DNA from 2 places in the Geobacillus sp. CAMR5420 genome. Region 1 is predicted to be linked to the other one. Evidence: riboswitches for the same ligand, from Rfam matches in the RefSeq annotation. Region 1 holds a riboswitch; the other holds the start of a gene.
What was found. Region 1 has a riboswitch for S-adenosylmethionine ahead of DI44_RS02020 (methionine ABC transporter ATP-binding protein). Riboswitches for the same ligand answer to the same signal wherever they lie in the genome.
Positions count from the first base shown of each region.

Region 2: linked by a shared signal. The riboswitch ahead of DI44_RS09650 (hypothetical protein) and the one ahead of DI44_RS02020 (methionine ABC transporter ATP-binding protein) in region 1 are both predicted to bind S-adenosylmethionine.

Region 1 is NZ_JHUS01000063.1:48,852-54,830, reverse strand. It holds gene DI44_RS01985 (acyl-CoA dehydrogenase family protein) at 1-1,168, shown strand, start outside; gene DI44_RS01990 (arsenate reductase family protein) at 1,246-1,611, shown strand; gene gcvH (glycine cleavage system protein GcvH) at 1,708-2,091, shown strand; gene DI44_RS02000 (YusG family protein) at 2,167-2,403, shown strand; gene DI44_RS02005 (toprim domain-containing protein) at 2,502-2,861, shown strand; gene DI44_RS02010 (thioredoxin family protein) at 2,858-3,175, shown strand; gene DI44_RS02015 (hypothetical protein) at 3,321-3,668, shown strand; SAM riboswitch class I at 3,742-3,851, shown strand; gene DI44_RS02020 (methionine ABC transporter ATP-binding protein) at 3,939-4,967, shown strand; gene DI44_RS02025 (methionine ABC transporter permease) at 4,957-5,625, shown strand; gene DI44_RS02030 (MetQ/NlpA family ABC transporter substrate-binding protein) at 5,641-5,979, shown strand, end outside.
Region 2 is NZ_JHUS01000030.1:72,729-76,538, reverse strand. It holds gene DI44_RS09635 (PaaI family thioesterase) at 1-382, shown strand, start outside; gene DI44_RS09640 (PaaI family thioesterase) at 738-1,220, opposite strand; gene DI44_RS09645 (VOC family protein) at 1,401-1,784, opposite strand; gene DI44_RS09650 (hypothetical protein) at 1,801-2,157, opposite strand; SAM riboswitch class I at 2,208-2,312, opposite strand; gene opp4A (oligopeptide ABC transporter substrate-binding protein) at 2,363-3,810, opposite strand, start outside.

The DNA of each region.
Region 1 (5,979 bases):
GTTCATCGTGGAACGCGACTTCCCGGGCGTTTCAACTGGTCCGGAAGAAAAGAAAATGGGGATTAAAAGCTCGTCGACAAGAACGCTCATTTTGCAAGATGTGCCGGTGCCGAAAGAAAACGTGCTCGGTGAAATCGGAAAAGGCCATGTCATCGCCTTCAACATTTTGAACATCGGCCGCTACAAGCTTGGGTTAGGGGCGGTCGGCGGCGCGAAGCGGGCGCTTGAAATCACGCTCAAATACGCCAATCAGCGCCAGCAATTCAAACGGCCGATTTCGCAGTTTACGTTGACGCAGGAAAAATTCGCGACGATGGCGTCGCGCCTGTATGCCGCCGAAAGCTCGGTTTACCGCACGGTCGGCTTGTTCGATGAACGGATGAGCCTGCTTGATGCGGAAAAGGCGAAAGATGGCAAAGAAGTGGCGAAATCGATCGCCGAATATGCGATCGAATGCTCATTGAACAAGTTTTTTGCCACGGAAGTGCTCGATTACATCGTGGATGAAGGCGTGCAAATCCACGGCGGGTACGGCTTTATGCAGGAATACGAAATTGAGCGCGCCTACCGCGATTCGCGCATCAACCGCATTTTCGAGGGGACGAACGAAATCAACCGCCTTCTCGTGCCGGGCATGTATTTGAAAAAGGCGTTAAAAGGCGAGCTGCCGCTCTTCCAAAAAGCGCAGCAGCTTCAGGAAGAACTGATGATGATGGCCGCCGAAGAGCCGGGGACGGGCGCGCTGGAACAAGAGAAATACTTGGTGCGCAACGCGAAAAAAATCGCCTTGATGGTCGCCGGTTTAGCGGCGCAAAAATACGGCCAGCGCATTGAAGAAGAGCAAGAAGTGCTCGTCAACATCGCCGACATCGTCTCGAACATTTATGCGATGGAATCAGCGCTTTTGCGCACGGAAAAAGCGATTCAGGCGAGCGGTGAGGAGAAAAACAAACAAAAATTGCTGTACACGCAAATTTTCTGCCAAGAGGCGTTCAATGAAATTGAAGCCCATGCGAAAGAAACGCTCGTCGCCGTCGAACAAGGAGACACGCTGCGGATGATGCTCGCCGCTCTCCGACGGCTGACGCGCCATACGCCGATCAACGTGATCGCGAAAAAACGCGAAGCGGCCGCCGCGCTCATTGAAGCCGAACGGTATATTGTGTGATAATGGGAAGTGCCAGGCGTTTGCCTGGTGCTTCTTATTTGTTTGCCACACAGCGGAAATGAAAGGGAGGAGTGAAGATGGCGCTCACGCTCTATTGGTATCCAAAATGCGGAACGTGCCGGAAGGCGAAAAAATGGTTGGATGAACACGGCATTGAGGTGCAAACGGTGCATTTGGTCGACGAGCCGCTGACGAAAGAGCAGCTCGCCCGTTTGCACCGTCAAAGCGGGCTGCCGCTCAAAAAATTTTTCAACACGAGCGGGATGAAATACCGCGAGCTTGGCTTGAAGGACAAGCTCGACCGCGCATCGGAAGACGAGATGCTCGATTGGCTCGCCTCGGACGGGATGTTGGTCAAACGGCCGATTTTGACGGACGGCGAGCGGGTCGTCGTGGGCTTTCGCGAACAAGAATACGAGGCGTTTTTCGCGGCGGGGACATAAAAAATTTTTTGCAAAATCGGGTGAATTCAGTGAGTTTTTGCGGAAAATCGGTTATGATGAAAAGGAATATACATTTTGTCGCAATGGAGGGATACGATGAACACGCCGAAAGAACTTCGCTATACAAAGGAGCATGAGTGGGTGCGCGTGGAAGGAGAGAACGTGCGCATCGGCATTACGGATTACGCCCAATCAGAGCTTGGCGACATCGTCTTTGTCGAGCTGCCGGAAGTCGGCGCAGAGGTTACGGCGAACGAGCCGTTCGGCAGCGTTGAATCGGTGAAAACGGTCTCGGAATTGTATGCGCCGATCAGCGGCACGGTCGTTGAAGTGAATGAGGCGTTAAATGACCATCCGGAGTACGTGAACGAATCGCCGTATGACAAAGCGTGGATGATCGTCGTCAAACCGAATGATTTGAGCGAAATCGACAATTTGTTGACGGCGGAACAATACGAGGCGATGATCAACGAAGGATAAACGTTCCTGCAATCTTCGCTTCGATTCGGGCACTCTATACATACCGGAATTTGATTGAAAAAAGGGGTGCTCGCGATGGCGCTGCAAACGACGCGCATAGATGTCACGGACCGGATCATCGGCAAACTGAACGGCCGCTCGCTGGAGTTGTACGAGGAAGGAGAGCTCATCGGGCGCCTTCCGCTTCCGGCGGCCGTCCCGTTGAAAAAGGGGTATACCGAACAAAACGGAAGAATTTACAAACAGGTGACCGCTACCGTTGAGCCGGACCAAAAATATGTCGATTGCGACGGGGAAGCGGGCTGGTGTTGAAAGGCAACGGTGGATGGCCGTTGCTTTTCATTTTCAACATTTGGCCGGCGCAAGACATACAATAATAGTATCCTCATTTGAAGTTAGGTGGGTCGGACATGCGACGCGTGGAAAAAGTGATCATCGTCGAAGGGCGATCAGACAAGCAAAAAGTGGCGGCGGTGCTGAACGAACCAGTCGTCATCGTCTGCACAAACGGCACGATCAGTGATGCGCGCCTTGAGGAGCTGGCCGATGAGCTGGAAGGATGCGATGTATACGTCTTGGCCGATGCCGATGAGGCGGGAGAAAAATTGCGCCGGCAGTTTCGCCGCATGTTTCCAGAGGCGGAGCATCTTTACATTGACCGGGCGTATCGCGAAGTGGCGGCCGCTCCGCCTTGGCACTTGGCGCAAGTGCTGTTGCGCGCTCGTTTCGACGTCCGCATCGAATCGCTCATGAGGGGAAGAGGCGAGTGAAAGCGATCGACCGAAACGATGTCATGCGAGTGGTGGAAGTCGAGCCGCTTCTGGCCCTTTACTTGTATACCCCGCTGTGCGGCACGTGCCAGCTGGCGCGGCGGATGCTCACGGTGGTGGAGCAGTTGTTTCCGGCGCTGCCGTTTTACGAAACGGACATCAACTATATCCCTGAGCAGGCCGTTGCGTGGAAAATTGAAAGCGTTCCTTGCCTGCTTCTTTTTAGGGACGGAACGGTCGCAGGCAAGTGGTATGCCTTTCATTCCGTTCCGTATTTGTACGAAGTGATTCAAGCCTGCTTGCCGTCCCGATGATTCGCCTTTTTTTGACGCTGTTTGACACATTTCTTGGGAAATGACAAAAACGGCGCTCGTTCGTCAACGGGTTGTCGAGATTTTTGTAAAGGATTTCTCCTCTTCAGGTGGAAGTGAAAAAAATAAAAATGGGGAGGGGATATCCATGGAAATGCGTGAATTAGTTGGGCAGTTCGTGGAACGGATGCAAGTGTTGCGCCATTTGGTGCCGATTTTGCCGGATGAGCAGCTGTATGTTCGGTTTGAAAGTGATGACGAAACCGCCTTGCTGTTGATCGGCAAGGAATCAGCCGCTAGAGGGATGGAAAACGATGAACGGAAAACATTGACGGTGCGCGGTTCCAAAGAGGCGCTCGCGTCCCTGCTGAACGGCGAACTGAAGCTGCAGCAGCTCGTCCGGCTGCGCGAAGTGCATGTATCGGGAAGCTTTCGTCATCTGTTGCTGCTTGAGTCGCTCCTCCATTTGGCTAAGCCTTATCGGGACGTCGGATAAAAAAGATGTTGACACGCTTCGACAGACAATGATACAATCACATTCGTAGTCAATTGAATAGGCGATTGTTGCGCTCTTATCAAGAGAGGTGGAGGGATGTGCCCAATGAAGCCCGGCAACCGTCAGCGCATGTGCTGAAATGGTGCCAATTCACACAAAGCGGCCTGCTTTGAGAGATAAGAGACGGAATGGTGCACAATACCTTTCTGTTCTCTGCGGGCAGAAAGGTTTTCTTTTTGCGCTCTGCCGCTTGGGGAGGAAGGTGAAACGATGATTACACTCGAACAAGTGACGAAAATCTATCAAGCGGCCAACGGTTCGGTCACAGCCGTCGACAATGTGTCGCTTGAGATTCGCGAAGGAGAAATTTTCGGCATTATCGGCTACAGCGGCGCTGGGAAAAGTACGCTCATCCGCTTGCTCAATGGGCTCGAGAAGCCGACGAGCGGCCGGGTGGTCGTCGCCGGGCGCGATATGACGCGCGTGAAAGGGCGGGAGCTGCGCAAGGCGCGCCAAGAAATCGGGATGATTTTCCAGCATTTCAACTTGCTTTGGTCTCGCACAGTCAGGGAAAACATTGCCTTTCCGCTTGAAATTGCCGGCGTCCCGAAAGAGGAGCGGAACAAGCGGGTGGATGAATTGATCGAGCTTGTCGGCCTTTCCGGGCGCGAGGATGCCTACCCGTCGCAGCTGAGCGGCGGGCAAAAGCAGCGGGTCGGCATCGCCCGGGCGCTCGCCAACAACCCGAAAGTCTTGCTGTGCGACGAGGCGACATCGGCGTTGGACCCGCAGACGACCGATGCGATTTTGGACTTGCTCGTTGACATCAACAAGCGTCTCGGGCTGACGATTGTGCTGATCACCCATGAAATGCACGTCATCCGCAAAATTTGCGACCGCGTTGCGGTGATGGAAAGCGGCCGAATCGTCGAGCAAGGCGAAGTGTTGCATGTGTTCCGCAACCCGCAGCAGCCGATTACGAAACGGTTCGTCAAGCAGCTGATCGAGCCCGAGGAGACGGAAGAGGCGATTTCCCATTTGTTTGGCCAATACCCGAGCGGGCTGATCGCGCAGCTGACGTTCGTCGGCGCGGCAGCCGGAAAGCCGCTCATCAGCCAGGTCGTGCGGCAATTTGCCGTCGATGTCAACATTTTGCAAGGGAAAATTTCGCAAACCCATCAAGGCGCCTATGGGGTGCTGTTTGTGCACCTCGACGGGGCGAGGGATGAAATCGACCGGGCGCTTGACTATATTCAACGCCAGCAGGTGGCGGTGGAGGTGATTCACGATGCTCGCTAACCTCCTGCCGAACGTGCAATGGGAGACGGTGTGGGCGGCGACGGTCGAGACGCTGTATATGACGGGAGTGGCGGTGGCGGCCACTTTCGTCCTCGGAATCGTTCTTGGCTTGCTTCTATTTTTGACAGCGAAGGGCAACCTATGGGAAAACCGGTTTGTCAATACCGTGGTTGCGGCGTTTGTGAACATTTTCCGCTCTATTCCGTTTATTATTTTGATCATTTTGCTCATTCCGTTTACAACATGGCTCGTCGGGACGATGCTTGGCGCCAATGCGGCGCTGCCGGCTTTGGTCATTGGGGCCGCGCCGTTTTACGCCCGCATGGTCGAAATCGCTCTTCGCGAAATTGATAAAGGCGTCATCGAAGCAGCCCAAGCGATGGGCGCCTCAACGTGGACGATCATTTGGAAAGTGCTGCTGCCGGAGTCATTGCCGGCGCTTGTCTCCGGCATTACGGTGACGGCGGTGTCGCTCGTCAGCTATACAGCGATGGCTGGAGCCATCGGCGCCGGCGGGCTTGGGAACTTGGCGTATTTGGAAGGGTTCCAGCGCAACCATAACGATGTGACATTTGTCGCAACCGTATTGGTGTTGGTCATTGTATTTATCATTCAGCTGATCGGTGACTTTGTCACTTCGAAAATCGATAAACGATAAAGGGGGAAACAACTGATGAAGAAATGGTTGGGTGTGTTGCTCGCCGCCATTCTCGTGCTCGCTTTGGCGGCATGCGGCGGCAACAATAACGACAGCGCGGAAGGCGGCAAAGACGGCAAATTGGTGAAGTTGAAAGTCGGTGCGTCGAACGTGCCGCATGCGGAAATTTTGGAAAAAGCGAAACCGATTTTGAAGAAAAAAGGCATCGACTTGGAGATCATTACGTTCCAAGATTACATCTTGCCGAACAAAGCGCTGGCTGAGAAGCAAATCGACGCAAACTATTTCCAACACATTCCGTATTTGGAATCGCAAAAGAAAGAGTACGGCTATGATTTCGTCAACGCCGGCGGC
Region 2 (3,810 bases), on a different contig from region 1:
CGGTCAAAGCGCGCCGCCCCCATGCGACGAAACGCTCGGCGTCCGCCTGACGGAAGCCCGAGACGGCTATGCGAAAGGCGTATGGACAATCAGCGAATCGCTGCTCAACGGCAACGGGGTGATTATGGGCGGGTTCGTCGGGGCGGCGGCGGACATTCTCATGGCGTATGCAGTGACGACCTTGCTTCGCGATGACCAAATGCACGCCTCCATCAACTTGCAGACGACGTTTCACCGCCCAGCGGCGGCTGGAGAAGCCGAAATCGAGGCGCGGGTGGAAAAGTTCGGGAAAACCGTCGCCTATGTAACCGCCATCGTGCGGCAAAACGGCAAAGAGGTGGCGAGCGCCACGTCGTCGGTGCTGATCATGGACAAACCGTGAAGGTGATGGATCTCCAAAAGGCGTTTTTGCGCATGCTCGTTCTCCTTGGATTCGACGAGGCCAAACAGCAGCTGCTGTTGTTGTTTTGAAACGCATGGAAAGCGATGATCAGAGGAATCCGAGAAAACCGGTGAAAAACGATGATGTTCGCCAAATCGGTGGTTTTGTTGAAAAAGGAGAACCAATTTCACAAGGTTTCCCCACTTGAGAAGAGGCGTTGTCGAGTTGCCTTTTTCATGACATCATCAGTCCTCAATGGCGAAACGAGGTGAGGCGCAGCCGTTTTCGACCAGTTGCCAAGCGCCGGAGAAAGCGCTGTCAAAAACAGCCGCTCTCCGGCGCCTTTTGTTGCTTGTTACCCACGGACAAACGTTTTCGGCATTACGACGGCGACGACTTGCCCGCGGGCGCACAGTTCGCCGTTGGCGAACACTTCGGTGTCCACTTTCCATTTTTTCGGATGAATCTCCGTCACAGTGCCGACGGCGACAAGCGGCACTCCATGCGGCGTCGGCTTGACGAAATCGACGTGAAGCGACGCAGTGACAAAGCGCGGCGGCGTTTCCCCGCTCCCTGGTTCATGGCCGTTTTTCCGATGCAAGGCAAGCGCCGCTGAACCGGTGCCGTGGCAATCAATGAGCGAGGCGATCAGCCCGCCGTACACAAACCCTGGAATCGCCGTATGTTCCGGACGCGGCGTATACACCGTCACCGTTTTGTCGCCCCGCCACCCGGTGCGAAAATGGTGGCCTTGTTCATTCAGACGCCCGCAGCCGTAGCACCAGGCGAATTCATCAGGGTAGTCGTCTTGAATCGCGTGCACGATCATTTCTTCCACGTCATCCTCCCCCTCTCTTTTTCTAGTATACCATTGAATCGAGAAGACGACGACTCCTACATGGACGGTTGTTGTCTAGCGGCAGGCAAGGCCATACGAAGAAAAATGGAACGAAGCGCCAATCGCCAGACGGCAAATTCATAGGCGGCCCAAACAGCTGGCCGCCTAGCGTGACGCCATTTATCGAGCAGGCTCGTAAAACTCGATCCATTCGCCGTCGGGCCCGAGGAAGAACAAATATTTTGCTCCGTTCGGAAGTGTCGTTATTTCTTCCCACACAAGCGGCACACCGAGCGACTGAAGCCGTTCTTTCTCCTGCTCAATGCCTTCCACCGTAAACGCCACATGGTGCACTTTTCCTTCCGTCGGCAAATCCGGATTGTATCCTTCGATCAGCTCGACAATGATCGAGCCGCCAATCCCTAAAAACGCCAATTTCATCGTGCCGTTCGTATGAATCATTTCGTCGAGCAGCTCTAAGCCGACAACATTTTGATAAAACTCTTTCGATGCTTCGATGTCTTTCACTTGAATGCCGACATGTTCAAATTTTTTGACTGCCATTCGTCCCTCTTCCTTTCTATGACTCAGTTAACCATACTGCTTGTAAATACGGCGTCATCTGCATCGGGAAAATCCCTTTTTTCCCAAGCTCTGTCCATATGTAGCGGTCAAGGGCGTACGGTCCGTCCGCCTTCCATTCGTCCGCCTCGCTGTCGGTCAACAACAACGAAAAGGCTGTTCCTTGCGCTTCCCCATACAAATGAACGTATCCGTCCCCACGGTCGACATGCACCGCCGCCTTAGGGTCAAACCGGATGAGCTCCGCCTGCACACAGCGCATGACACAAACGGCGAACGCTGCGGCAGGGAGATGAGCGGCCATGCAAGCGCGGAGCGAAACCGCCTCCTCCACTGTTTCTCCTTCACCTCCCATCGACAAAAACCCCCTTCGCCTCGGAATGATGCGAAAGGGGCCATGAGCCGTTCTTATCATCCAAAGCGAAACCGCTTTGCGGGTGTTAGCACCTTGCCTGCGGCAGGTTGCTGTGGGGTCATCAAGCCCGTTCTCTCGCCCACTCTTGATAAGACGTATGCAATTTATCTTCTATCTTATCATACATCATCAAAGGCAACAATCGTCATTGTTCGACTTCCGGTTGCTCGGACGTGACGCCGACATCTTTCCACGTCAGTTTCGAGCCCGGATCGACCGTGAAGTTGGCGACGCGGTTGTTGACGGCATAAATGGCCGAACGATACAACGTCGGGATGACCGGCACTTCTTCGTTCATCAGCTTTTGCCATTCACTGTAAATTTTCCGACGATATTCTTTGTCAAACGCCTGTTCGGAATGGCCTTTTTCCAACAGTTCATCGTTTTTCTCATTCACCCAGCGCGAGTAGTTGAACATGACGTTGCGGCCGTACAATCCGTACGGGTCGACGTCCGTTCCAGTTCCCCAAGCGGCGGCGTAGACATCCACTTTCGGATCGTCTTTTTCGACCATATCGTAGAAGGAGTTGAACTCCGCCAAGCGTCCGTCTACAAGCTGAACATCGAGGCCCACATCTTTCCAGCATTGCATATAAAATTTGGCCAGCGGTTCAGCGATGTCCCCACCGCTCATCGCCAAGAAGTTGATCTTGAATTTTTTGCCGTTTGGATCTTCGCGGAGGCCATCGCCATCCACATCTTTATATCCCGCTTCATCCAGCAATTGTTTCGCTTTTTCCGGATTGTACGTATATCCTTTGATGGAGCTGTCATGATAGCCCGGGAACGACGGCGGAATGAGCGTGTTCGCCGGGAAGCGCAAGCCATGATACAGGCGGTCAGCCACCTCTTGGTTGTTGATGGCATACGCCATCGCTTGGCGCAGTTTTTTGTTTTGGAATTTCGGATTGTCCATTACGTTTTCCTGCTTTTTCGCATCCCAATGGCCGAGTTTAAAGCCGATATAGTTGTACGCCAAATCCACTCTACCGATAAACTGAATGTTTTTCGTCCCTTTCGCGTTCAAATATTGGTCAGTCGGGAACTCAGCGACGTCAATTTCGCCTTTTTTCAGCGCTTGCAGGACGACTTGCGGGCTGACGACTTTCAAAATGACGCCTTCCAAGTTCGGTTTGCCAGCCCAGTAGTCATCATTGCGAACAAACTCTACCGACTCGCCCGGAACGATTTTCTTCACTTTAAACGGACCGAACCCGATCGGGTTTTTCCGGATTTTATCCGATTTCGCCAAGTCTTTGATCGGAATGTCTTTCAAGTAATGCTTCGGCAGCGGATACGCCCAAATGCCGGTCAACACCGACGGATTGGCCTGTTTCCATGTGATCGTCAACGTCTTTTTGTCGATGACTTTAATGCCGGAAATTTTATCCGCTTTGCCGCTGTGATATTCTTCCATCCCGACGATCCCTTGGATGAGCGCATCGCCATAGCGGACGCCGGTGTAATCTTTATGGCCGATGACCAAATACGCATACTCCAAGTCTTCAGCGGTCACCGGCTGGCCGTCATGCCAATTCACATTGTCTTTAATATGGATTGTCATCGTCTTTTTATCATCCGACAACTCATACG